DNA from 2 places in the Marinobacter sp. UBA5687 genome. Region 1 is predicted to be linked to the other one. Evidence: predicted binding sites of a transcription regulator. Region 1 holds the regulator's gene; the other holds the start of a gene.
The links. The regulator FliA, encoded in region 1, starts transcription of late flagellar genes. The targets are predictions, from matches to a motif close to CTAAAGTTTNNNNNNNNNNNGCCGNTAA.
Positions count from the first base shown of each region.

Region 2: a site for FliA is predicted at 2,782-2,809, ahead of B3Y70_RS08405 (methyl-accepting chemotaxis protein). Genes of this name have one in related genera too.

Region 1 is NZ_DIHV01000003.1:16,327-21,753, forward strand. Features, by position in the region: gene B3Y70_RS00205 (chemotaxis protein CheA) at 1-1,362, opposite strand, end outside; gene B3Y70_RS00210 (protein phosphatase CheZ) at 1,381-2,166, opposite strand; gene cheY (chemotaxis response regulator CheY) at 2,188-2,571, opposite strand; gene B3Y70_RS00220 (RNA polymerase sigma factor FliA) at 2,733-3,476, opposite strand; gene B3Y70_RS00225 (MinD/ParA family protein) at 3,509-4,321, opposite strand; gene flhF (flagellar biosynthesis protein FlhF) at 4,394-5,427, opposite strand, start outside.
Region 2 is NZ_DIHV01000083.1:963-6,389, reverse strand. Features, by position in the region: gene B3Y70_RS08420 (DUF4160 domain-containing protein) at 1-160, shown strand, start outside; gene B3Y70_RS08415 (DUF2442 domain-containing protein) at 196-462, shown strand; gene B3Y70_RS08410 (MBL fold metallo-hydrolase) at 453-1,100, shown strand; gene B3Y70_RS08405 (methyl-accepting chemotaxis protein) at 1,124-2,740, opposite strand; gene B3Y70_RS08400 (hypothetical protein) at 3,005-3,661, shown strand; gene B3Y70_RS08395 (L-threonylcarbamoyladenylate synthase) at 3,685-4,308, opposite strand; gene B3Y70_RS08390 (BolA family protein) at 4,305-4,661, opposite strand; partial or broken gene B3Y70_RS08385 (DNA topoisomerase 3) at 4,797-5,427, shown strand, end outside.

The DNA.
Region 1 (5,427 bases):
CTCCCGTACGTCCGGCGCTTCGACACCGTGATCCACGGAGTTTCGGACCAGGTGCACAAGTGGGTCAGCCAGCGCCTCGACCAGGTTTTTATCCAGGTCGGTTTCCTCACCGTGCATCACCAGGTTCACTTCTTTTTTCAGGCTTCGGGCCAGATCACGCACCACCCTCGGGAAACGGCCGAATACTTTCTTGATCGGCTGCATCCGTGTTTGCATGACGGCAGCCTGAAGATCCGTAGTCACTACGTCGAGGTTGGCCACCGCCTTGTGCATGTGTTCGTCTTCGCTTTCGGAACCCAAACGCTGCAGGCGGTTCCGTACCAGCACCAGTTCGCCCACCATGTTCATGATGTCGTCCAGGCGCTTGGTATCTACCCGAACCGTGGTTTCACCAGCGGGTGCGGCCTCACGGGCAGGCGCGGGCGCAGAGGCCGGCTTGGCAGCGGCCGTGCTCTCGGCTTTGGCTTCTGCTTTCTTTGGTTCCGGGGCCGGTTCGGCCTTGCCGGATGGAGCAGGCGCCGGTTTGGGCTCGCTGTCGGAAGACCCGGCACTTGGGCCGGCGCCCTTGCCATGCAGTTCGTCCAGCAGGTTCTCGAATTCGTCGTCGGAAATCAGATCGGCGTCAGCGGATGATTTTTCTGAACCACCGCTGGTGCTGGTATCTGCCTTGGCTGTTTCCTCTTCCGCAGGCGCGCCGGCAAACTGGCCCTTGCCGTGGAGTTGATCCAGCAAGGCCTCAAATTCGTCGTCGGTAATTTCATCACTGTCTGAGCTGCCGGCGGATTCAGCCGGATTGCTCACCTGCTCGTTGCCGGCCGGTTTCTGGCCGTCGGATTTTTCATCCGCCAACGCGTCCAGCAACTGCTCGAATTCTTCGTCAGTGATATCGCCCTGGTCCCCTTGCTGCCCGACCTCCGCAGACGACGGCTCCGGTGCCGGGGTTGGCGCTTCCGCCGCTGGTGCATCCTCTGACTCGGGTTTGGCGAGGGCGTCCAGGGCTTCGATCAGTTCGTCCGGCGCGGGCGTTGGTTCTTCCCGGTTTCGAACTTCTTCGAACATGGCGTTAACGTTGTCCAGCGCCTCCAGAACCACGTCCATCAGTTCCGGAGTGACCTTGCGCTTGTGATTCCGGAGAATATCGAACACGTTCTCTGCCGAGTGGCAGCAGTTAACCAGTGCCTCCAGCTGAAGGAAGCCTGCGCCCCCTTTCACGGTATGGAAGCCACGGAAAATGGCGTTCAGCAGATCGCTGTCATCGGGATGCTGCTCCAGATCCACCAGCTGCTCCGACAACTTTTCGAGTATCTCGCCGGCTTCTACCAGGAAGTCCTGCAGGATCTCTTCATCAGCATCTAACGCCATGCGTCACCCTCTTTATTATCAGAATCCGAGACTGGACAGCAGATCGTCCACATCGTCCTGTCCCGAAACTACATCTTCCCGCTCATCGGCCTTGATCTGGGGCCCTACCCCTTTTTCGGCCGATTCTTCTTTTTCTTCAATCTGGTGCACCGTGCCGGTCAGCTGATCCACGTGGCTGGCCATCACTACCAAGCCAAGAAGATTGTCTTCCACTTCTTTCACCAAAGCGGTGACCTTCTGGATAACCTGGCCAGTAAGATCCTGGAAGTCCTGAGCCAGCAGGATTTCCGACAGATTCTGGTACAGACTGTCAGAGTCTGTGGTCAGGCCGGCGAAGAACTTGTCGATGCGACCATACAACTCGCGAAACTCCGCAGGTTCCATTTCACGGCGGCGCAGACGCTGCCACTCGTCCCGCAAGGCAACCGCTTCATCCCTCATGGAATGAGCCACGGGCATGCTTTCCTCGACCAGGTCCATGGTGCGGTTCGCTGCCTGGCTGGTCATCTGCACCACATAGGCCAGACGGTCAGAAGCGTCGCTCATCTTCGACAGGACTTCTTTCTGCTCGGCATTACGCGGGTCTATCTGGAAGTTCCGGATTGCCTCATGGAGGCTGCGGGTGAGTCGGCCCACTTCCCGGTACAGACTCTGATCGCGAACCTCGCTCAGTTCATTGATCAGGGTCATCGCCTTGGCATAATTCCCGGCGTTTACATTCTCAGCCAGGTCGGAGGCCTGCTTTTGCAGTTTCTCCGCCACCTCCGGATCAAGGCCCTGATGGTTCTGTTTGGTATCACTCATGGCGAGCCATCCGACCTCTGGTTACTGGATTCGTTCGAAGATTTTCTCGATCTTTTCCTTGAGCACGGCTGCCGTAAAAGGCTTGACCACATATCCGTTTACCCCGGCCTGAGCCGCGGCCACGATCTGGTCCCGCTTGGCTTCTGCCGTCACCATCAGAACCGGCAGGTTCTTCAGGTTTTCGTCAGCGCGGACAGCTTTGAGAAGATCAAAGCCCGACATGCCGGGCATGTTCCAGTCAGTCACCAGGAAGTCGTACTTGCCGCTTCGGAGCATGGGCAACGCCGTGTTGCCATCATCGGCCTCATCTGTATTGGTGAAGCCAAGATCTCGCAGCAGGTTCTTGATGATTCGTCGCATTGTGGAGAAGTCATCCACAATGAGAATTTTCATGTTCTTGTCCAATGGGACCTCCAGTCAGTAACACCCGGAATTCATTCAGCCTTTTTGAAAGTCTAGCAGGCTGCTACCTTAACTGCTTATTGTGTGGTGTTTGCGCACGTTGTAAAGCATCGGTTACCAAAAGCTACACAGCCTGCTGAAAGAGAAACACAGCACCCGGCCGATCAGTCGTTGTCGTCATCCCGCCACTCGGCCAACCGGCTGCGCAGCCGCAGTGCCGCCTGGCTGTGAATCTGGCTTACCCGGCTCTCACTGACCCCAAGCACTGCGCCGATTTCCTTGAGGTTCAGTTCTTCCTGGTAATACAGGCTCAACACCAGCTTTTCGCGCTCAGGCAACTGCTCGATGGCGTCCGCCAGACTGCGCTGGAAAGCGCCGGAAGCAATACCGTCCAGCGGATTATCGCTGGCCTCTGCTTCTTCTATCGGCAGCTCGCCGGATTCATTGAGCTCATCAAGGCTAAAAAGTCGGCCACTGTTGGCGTCGGCCAGTGAAGCGTGATATTCGTCCAGACCAATGCCAAGCTCTTCAGCTACTTCGGCATCCTGGGCCTCGCGCCCGGTACGATCTTCCACTTGTTTGATGGCACTGGCGATTCGCCGGGCATTACGATGCACTGAGCGGGGCACCCAGTCGCCTTTGCGGATTTCGTCCACCATGGCGCCACGGATGCGAATGCCGGCATAGGTTTCAAAGGTCGCACCCTTGCCTGAAGAGTAGCGCTGCGCAGCCTCCAGCAGACCAATCATACCGGCCTGCATAAGGTCTTCGAGCTGCACCGATGCAGGCAGTCGGGCCATGAGATGAAGGGCGATTTTCTTGACCAGCGGCGCATGCTCTTCAATCAGGGCTGAAGGGCTCCTGGCGCCGGCCTGATGGTAAATTCCCAGATTTTTCGCCAATGTCATGTATCCGGTTTTCTTGTAGGACTGGATTCAGATCAGACTTCGACGAGCCGCTCCACGAAGAACTCGAGATGCCCCCTGGGAGAGGACGGCAAAGGCCAGCTGTCCACTTTTTCGGCCAGAGCCCGGATAGCCAGCGAGGCTTTCGCCCTCGGATAGGCATCCAATACCGCTTTCTGCCTCTGAACGGCTTTCTTGACGGCCTCGTCGTAAGGCACGATACCTACATATTGTAGTGCCACATCCAGGAAACGCTCGGTGACCCGGGTCAGTTTTTCAAACAGATGGCGGCCTTCCTGCTCATTGCGGACCTGGTTTGCCAGGATGCGGAAGCGGTTGGTGCCGTAATCCCGATTCATCAGTTTGATCAGGGCGTAAGCATCGGTAATGGAAGTAGGTTCGTCGCAGACCACCAGCAGAAGTTCCTGCGATGCCCTCAGGAAGCTGACCACCGATTCAGAAATACCCGCGGCGGTATCCACAATCAGAACGTCAATCTGGTCGCCCAGCTCACTGAAGGCATTGATCAGGCCGGCATGTTCCATGGCGCTGAGCTGGGTCATACGCTGGGTGCCGGATGATGCCGGAACAATCTTGATGCCACCAGGGCCATTCACCAGCACATCTTTCAGATCACAATCGCCGTTGAGTACGTCTTGCAGATTTCGATTGGCGGTAATGCCAAGCAACACATCGATGTTGGCGAGCCCAAGATCCGCGTCCAGCAAGACAACCCGGCGCCCCTTCTGGGCCAGGGCGATACCTAGGTTGACCGAAACATTGCTCTTGCCGACACCGCCCTTGCCGCCGGAAACCGCAATCACCTGAACCGGATGTGGTCTGCTCATACTGTTATCAGTCTCTTACTACGTTCTTGTACGGGCACGCGTGCCGGTGTTTTATTCTGTCGCTGGCGAGGCTCAGGCACCTTCGGCTATTGCCTGCGCGCTCTGCACGGCCCTGAGCCTTTCTACGCCCAGACGCACCAGCGGGATAGCCTCCGCCCTTTGGAGATCTTCCGGTATCTTCTGGCCATCGGTGTACCAGGCCACCGGCAAGCTGGTCTCCATAACGAATCCGAGCGCTTCGCCCAGGGTCAGGGCTTCATCAATCTTGGTCATGATGCAGCCTGCAAGGTTTGCCATCTTATAGCAATGCCACACGGATTTCATGATACGTGGCTGACTGGTGGCAGAGACCACCAGATGTGTACGGATATTGTGATCGCTGCGAGCCAACTCCGCCAGTTGTTCCTGGTAACCACGGTCGGCACTGGTCAGGCCGGCAGTGTCAATCAGTACCAGGTGCCTATCCGACAGTTCATCAAGAATGTCATCCAGGGAATGGCTCTCATCCACCACCCGCACGGGCACATTCAGGATTCTGCCGAACACAAACAGCTGCTCATGGGCGGCCACACGGTAGCGGTCGGTGGTCACCAGGGCCAACGAATCCGGGCCATGCTCCAGCACATAGCGAGCCGCCAGTTTGCCAATGGTGGTGGTTTTGCCAGACCCGGTCGGCCCGACCAGGGCATAGATCCCCCCGGCATCAAGCCAGTCTTCGCGACCGGTGCGAACGCCGGTCGCCAGCATTTTCAGTGACTGCTTCCAGCCATCTTCCAGGCGCCCGGCCCGGTGCCGTCGGGACAGAGAGCCGGCCAGCTCCGCGCCCAGACCGAACTCCTGCAGCCGCTCGGCCAAGCGTTGCTGAACTGCGCTGTTACCGGCCGGCGTGGCAGTCGCAGCCTTACCACTGACCAGATCACGCAGAGAGCTGATTTCGGCACGCATACTGGCCAGTTCATCGGCATAGCCACCGGCGCCTGATTCGCTACCCGCAACCGGCTTTGCCAGCGCTTCATCACTGAGACGTGACGCCGGAAAATCGGCCGTCTCGAAAGATAAGGACGACGCCACGCCACCTGAGGCGCCACTTCCTGCGCGCTTTTCCC
Region 2 (5,427 bases), on a different contig from region 1:
TCCCCATTTTCACGCTTATTATGGGGAACACGAGGCCATCATTCTGATCGAAACGCTGGAGATTGTTGAGGGCAAACTGCCCAAAAGAGCCAAAGCGATGGTTATCGAATGGGCCTTTGAACACCGGCAGGACCTTATCGCAGACTGGCGCCTTGCCTAGCTGCACCAGCCACTGAAGAAGATAGAGCCATTGGAATGAACAGCATGCCCAGAGTCACCCATGTGGAAGCCAAGGCCGATTACGTACTGGCCGTCACCTTCGATGATGGTACTCACGGCGAGATCAGCCTTGCAGATCGTTTGTTTGGCCCGATGTTCGAGCCCCTGAAAGACCCGGCATTCTTTGCTCAAGCAAAGGTTGATGAGTTCGGAGCCATCTGCTGGCCCAATGAAGCAGACATTGCCCCGGATGCTCTCTACCGCAAAATCAAATCTGAACAAACTGGAACAGTATGTCGCTGAAGTACAAGATCGTACCCGTCACCCCCTTTGAACAAAACTGCACCCTGCTCTGGTGTACCGAAACCCACAAAGCAGCGGTGGTGGACCCTGGCGGGGACCTGGATCGCATTCTGGCGGCAGCCGAGGACGAAGGCGTGATTCTGGAGAAGATCCTGCTCACCCACGCCCACATAGATCACGCCGGCGGCACGGCGGAGCTGGCCAAATCCGCGGGGCTGCCAATTGAAGGCCCACACAAGGACGACAACTTCTGGATTCAGGGCCTGGCCATGCAGGCACAGATGTTCGGGTTTCCGGCGCCGGAGGTGTTCACGCCCAATCGCTGGCTGGAAGACGGCGACACCGTCACCGTGGGCAATGAAACCCTGGAAGTACTGCACACGCCGGGCCACACCCCAGGCCATGTGGTATTTTTCCATCGAGGCTCAAAACTGGCCCAGGTAGGTGACGTGCTGTTCAATGGTTCCATTGGCCGCACGGATTTCCCGAAAGGCGATTACAACACCCTGATTCACTCCATCCGGGAAAAGCTGTTCCCTCTGGGGGATGACGTGAACTTCATCTGTGGCCACGGGCCCATGTCTACGTTCGGCCAGGAACGAGCCACCAATCCGTTTGTGTCTGATCACCGGGGCTGAACGCCCCGGTAAAATCGCCCACTTCAGCTCTGGGACAGGCGGAACTGCTCGATGGTTTTGCGCAGGGTTTCCGCCATGGCCAGCAGATCCCCTGCAATCCGCGCGGTCTCCTGGGCATCGCTGGAAGTCTGCTCGGCAGAGCGGCTGATCTCAATCACGTTCTGATTGATGGAGTCAGACACCTCACTCTGCTCGTTAGCCGCACTTTCCATTTCTTCATTCAGGCCAGTGATTTCACGCACGGCTGCAGCAATGGTTTGCAGCTCGGTTTCCACTTTCAGAATTGAATCCACCTGGTGCTGGGCGAGTTCCGAGGCATGGCGCATGGTACCGACACAATCCACCACCTCTTTCTTCAGTCCCTCAATGGTGTGGCGAATCTCCTCAGTAGACGCCTGAGTGCGCGAGGCAAGCGCCCGGACCTCGTCCGCGACCACAGCAAAGCCCCGGCCCTGCTCACCGGCTCTGGCCGCTTCAATCGCCGCGTTCAGGGCCAGCAGGTTGGTCTGGTCTGCAATCTCGGAAATCAACTCCAGCCGTGAGGCCATTTCCGTGGTCCGTTGATCCAGCTGCTCAATTCGCTGGGCTCCGTTCTGCACTTCTGCATTCAGAGACTCAATACCCTTCACGGCATTTCGCACCAGATTCTCCCCGGTTTCTGCAGATTTGGCGGTATCAGCAGATTTCCGTGCGGTGGTCACCGCATTCTCGCGAACCTGCACGGCGGAAGCCGCCATCTCAGTGGTCGCACTGGCCACCTGGTCGGTGTTTTCTTTCTGGGCAAGAACTTCCCTTTCTGTGGTCTCTGCTTTACCGGCAATGGTACGGGCCGCCGCTTCCACCTGCTCTGCGCTATCCATCACGGTATGCATGCTGGCGCGAATCTTTGCAACCATCCGATTGAAAGCACGGGAGACCGAGCCGATCTCGTCGTTTCGGGTTACGTCCAGTTCAATGGAGAGATCCGAATTACGGGAAATTTCATCCATTCGGTCGTGCAGCCGACGCAAGCGGGAAAACACCAGCCGCCCCAATACCACGGCAGTCAGTATGAAAATAACCACAAAGATCAGAATCTGAATACCGCCACTCACCATCAACTGCTGCTGCAGGCGCGCGTCACTTTTCGCCAGAGAATAGTCGACTCGAATAGCGCCAAGCACGTCCCCTTCCTGGGCCTGGTGACAGCCGAGGCAGTTCACGCCCTGATAGTTTTCGCTGGCAATGACCGGCTCGATCAGCGTGTAGACACGACCCGCGTCGTTCTCGGAATAGTGTTCTACCCGCTCACCATCCAACGCTTTCATGTCCAGTGGCTCACGGCGTTGTTCGGCGGCATTCCCTGCACCGTACATGGCATTCAGCTGATCGCTGCGGATCACCCGGACATCCAGTACGTCCTCGGGAGCCATCACCTTCTCCCGCAGAACATCGCGGTTATTAATGGTACCTGTCACCATCATGGTGTTCAGGCCATCGAAAAAGGACTTTGCCAGACCGTCCACATATTTGTGGCTGTACTCTTCGAGGTGGGCTCGCTGGGACTGGGCGCTGTAAACAACCGTAAACACGAGAATGACGGTGAAAGCCGCTGCCAGTGCTGCCAGCAACAGAAAACGGATTGAGTATTGTTTTTTCATGTGACCCCGACAACGGAAGATGATCTGGACATCCAAGAGTAATGACGGCGAATTGGCGCATAACTTTATAGATATGAATCAATTTTTTTATGACGCAGATCATCCCGACGCCCGCTCTATGACATTCGTTGCAATGTTTTACATTCATCGCGGCGCCTCCGGACCACGAGGCAAGTCAGGTTGGCCCGAAACCTGCTAGGTCTGATGCATCACGGGCTAATTCCGATATATCCGGCAGAGATTTTCCGTTCAGGGGAGATAACCATGTCATTGCTGACATCACTATTACAGGCCAGCACGCGTTTTCAGCAAGCCATGGACAACCGTGCGCCGCGCACTGACGCACCCGCCGGTAAAACCAATGAAGGCGCCGCCGCAGGTGAGCCCCAGAGCAGCAACGACGACCGATTCACACCATCCCAGAGGCAGGATCGCAACCCGGCCAGTCAGAAAACCCGGCAACTGCCACTGACCCAGTACAAACAGACGGTTGCCCAGGATTTGTCCTACGTTCGAGAAACCCTGCGGCACAAACTTGCCGAGTACAACGTGCACCCGGCAACCGCATTGAGCGTAAGCAAAACCGAGCAAGGCAGTATTCAGCTGGACGGTAAAATACCCGACCAGGTGCGGGAGAAAATACAACAGGATCTCAACAACAACCGGGGCTTTGGAGAGGCGCTGAGCCGCTTGAGTGTGACCGAACCCACCCTGCATTTCATGGATAACGCACTCAAGCTCAATCAGGCTTATGGGGTGAACAATTCCCTGCTGGATTCACTGCTCAGCGAGAACCAGCAGTTCAACGGGCTGCAAGACGTCATTCACCGCTACGACAGCCTTCGCCGCACCGCAACGCCCGCCGAGGCTGGTATTTCGGCACACCAACGCTACGCCTTCAGCCTGAACACCCGGGCCTGAAGCCCGGGTTCAAAGCAGCGATTTCACACCTGAAACGGCGCCGGATCGCCCTTGCCCACCCGCGTAACTTCGGGCACATCACCGGTAAAGTTAACCACCGTGGTGGCTTCCATACCGCAGAAGCCGCCATCGATAATCAGATCGAGCTCATGCCCGAGGATCTCGCGGATGTCGTAAGGGTCGGTCAACGGTTCGGTTTCGCCCGGCAGAATCAGGGTGCTGCTCATAATCGGCTCACCCAGCTCACCCAGCAACTCCCGGACTATCTCATTGTCCGGAACCCGGATACCGATAGATCGACGCTTGGGATGCAACAAACGGCGAGGCACCTCGCTGGTCGCGTCCAGAATGAAAGTGTACGGGCCCGGGGTAAAATTCTTCAGCAACCGGTATTGGGTATTGTCCACCTTGGCATAAACCCCGATGTCTGACAGGTCACGACACACCAGGGTGAAGTTGTGCTTGTCGTCCAGGCGCCGAATCCGCTTGATACGGTCTGCCGCCTGCTTGTCACCAAGGTGACAGCCCAGGGCGTAACCTGAATCGGTGGGATACACAATCACCCCACCCTTGCGCAAAATCTCCACCGCCTGTTTGATCAAACGTTTTTGCGGTGTTTCCGGGTGAATCTGGAAAAACTGGCTCATCCATTAGCTCCTTGTTGAAGCTTCTTGTCCATTGCCGAATCGCCTTTCGAGCCACCCATACAGTTGGGTGAATCCGGAGACGCCTGACCACTGGCCTGCCACTCTTCCGGCGTATACAGGTGCAACGCCAGAGCATGCACCGGGCCCGCCAGCTCATCGGCCAGAACCTTGTAGATCGCCTGATGACGCCGCACCTTCATCTGGCCCTCAAAATCCGCCGACACCAGCGTTACTTTGAAATGGGTTTCAGAATTGGGTGGCACCGAATGCATATGGCTCTCGTTTTCCACCGAAATCAGGCTGGCATCAAAGCCATTGGCCAGCTTCTCTTCAATGCTTTTCTGTACTTTCATCGTTCACTAACTCCTTCATAGCCGCCTACACCAATTCTTCCAGTCTACTACAGTAAGCCGCGGAAGCCCGAAGGCCTTGACACAAAAGCCCCAAAGCGACACATTCCTCTGCCAGCAATCAACCCCCAGATAGCCATGCACCTGTACATCGCTGAAAAGCCAAGCCTGGCCCGAGCCATCGCCGCCGCACTTCCCGGCCCCCACGAAAAAGGCCAGGGCTGGATACGATGCGGTAAAGGGCCGGATGCTGCCACGGTAAGCTGGTGCATTGGCCACCTGCTGGAGCCCGCCGAGCCGGCCCGCTATAACCCGGCCTGGAAGAAATGGCGGATAGAAGACCTGCCCATGTTCCCGGAGCCCTGGCAACTGGTGCCCAAAGACAGCGTGCGCCAGCAATTCAAAGTGCTCGAAGCTCTGATTCGCAAGGCCGACCTGATTACCCACGCCGGAGATCCAGACCGTGAAGGCCAGCTACTGGTCGACGAAGTCCTGCGCTATCTCGGCGCCAGGGCACCGGTGAAACGGGTATTGATTAACGACCTCACCCCCAGGGCGGTAGCCCGCGCCATCCAAAACCCCAGAGACAACCGGGAATTCCGTCCACTGTCCCATTCCGCCCTGGCGAGACAACGGGCCGACTGGCTCTACGGCATCAATCTCACCCGATTCTATACCCTCAGCTATCAAACCCAGGGGGAACAGGGTGTCTACTCCGTGGGCCGGGTGCAAACCCCGGTGCTTGGCCTGGTAGTGGATCGCGACAACA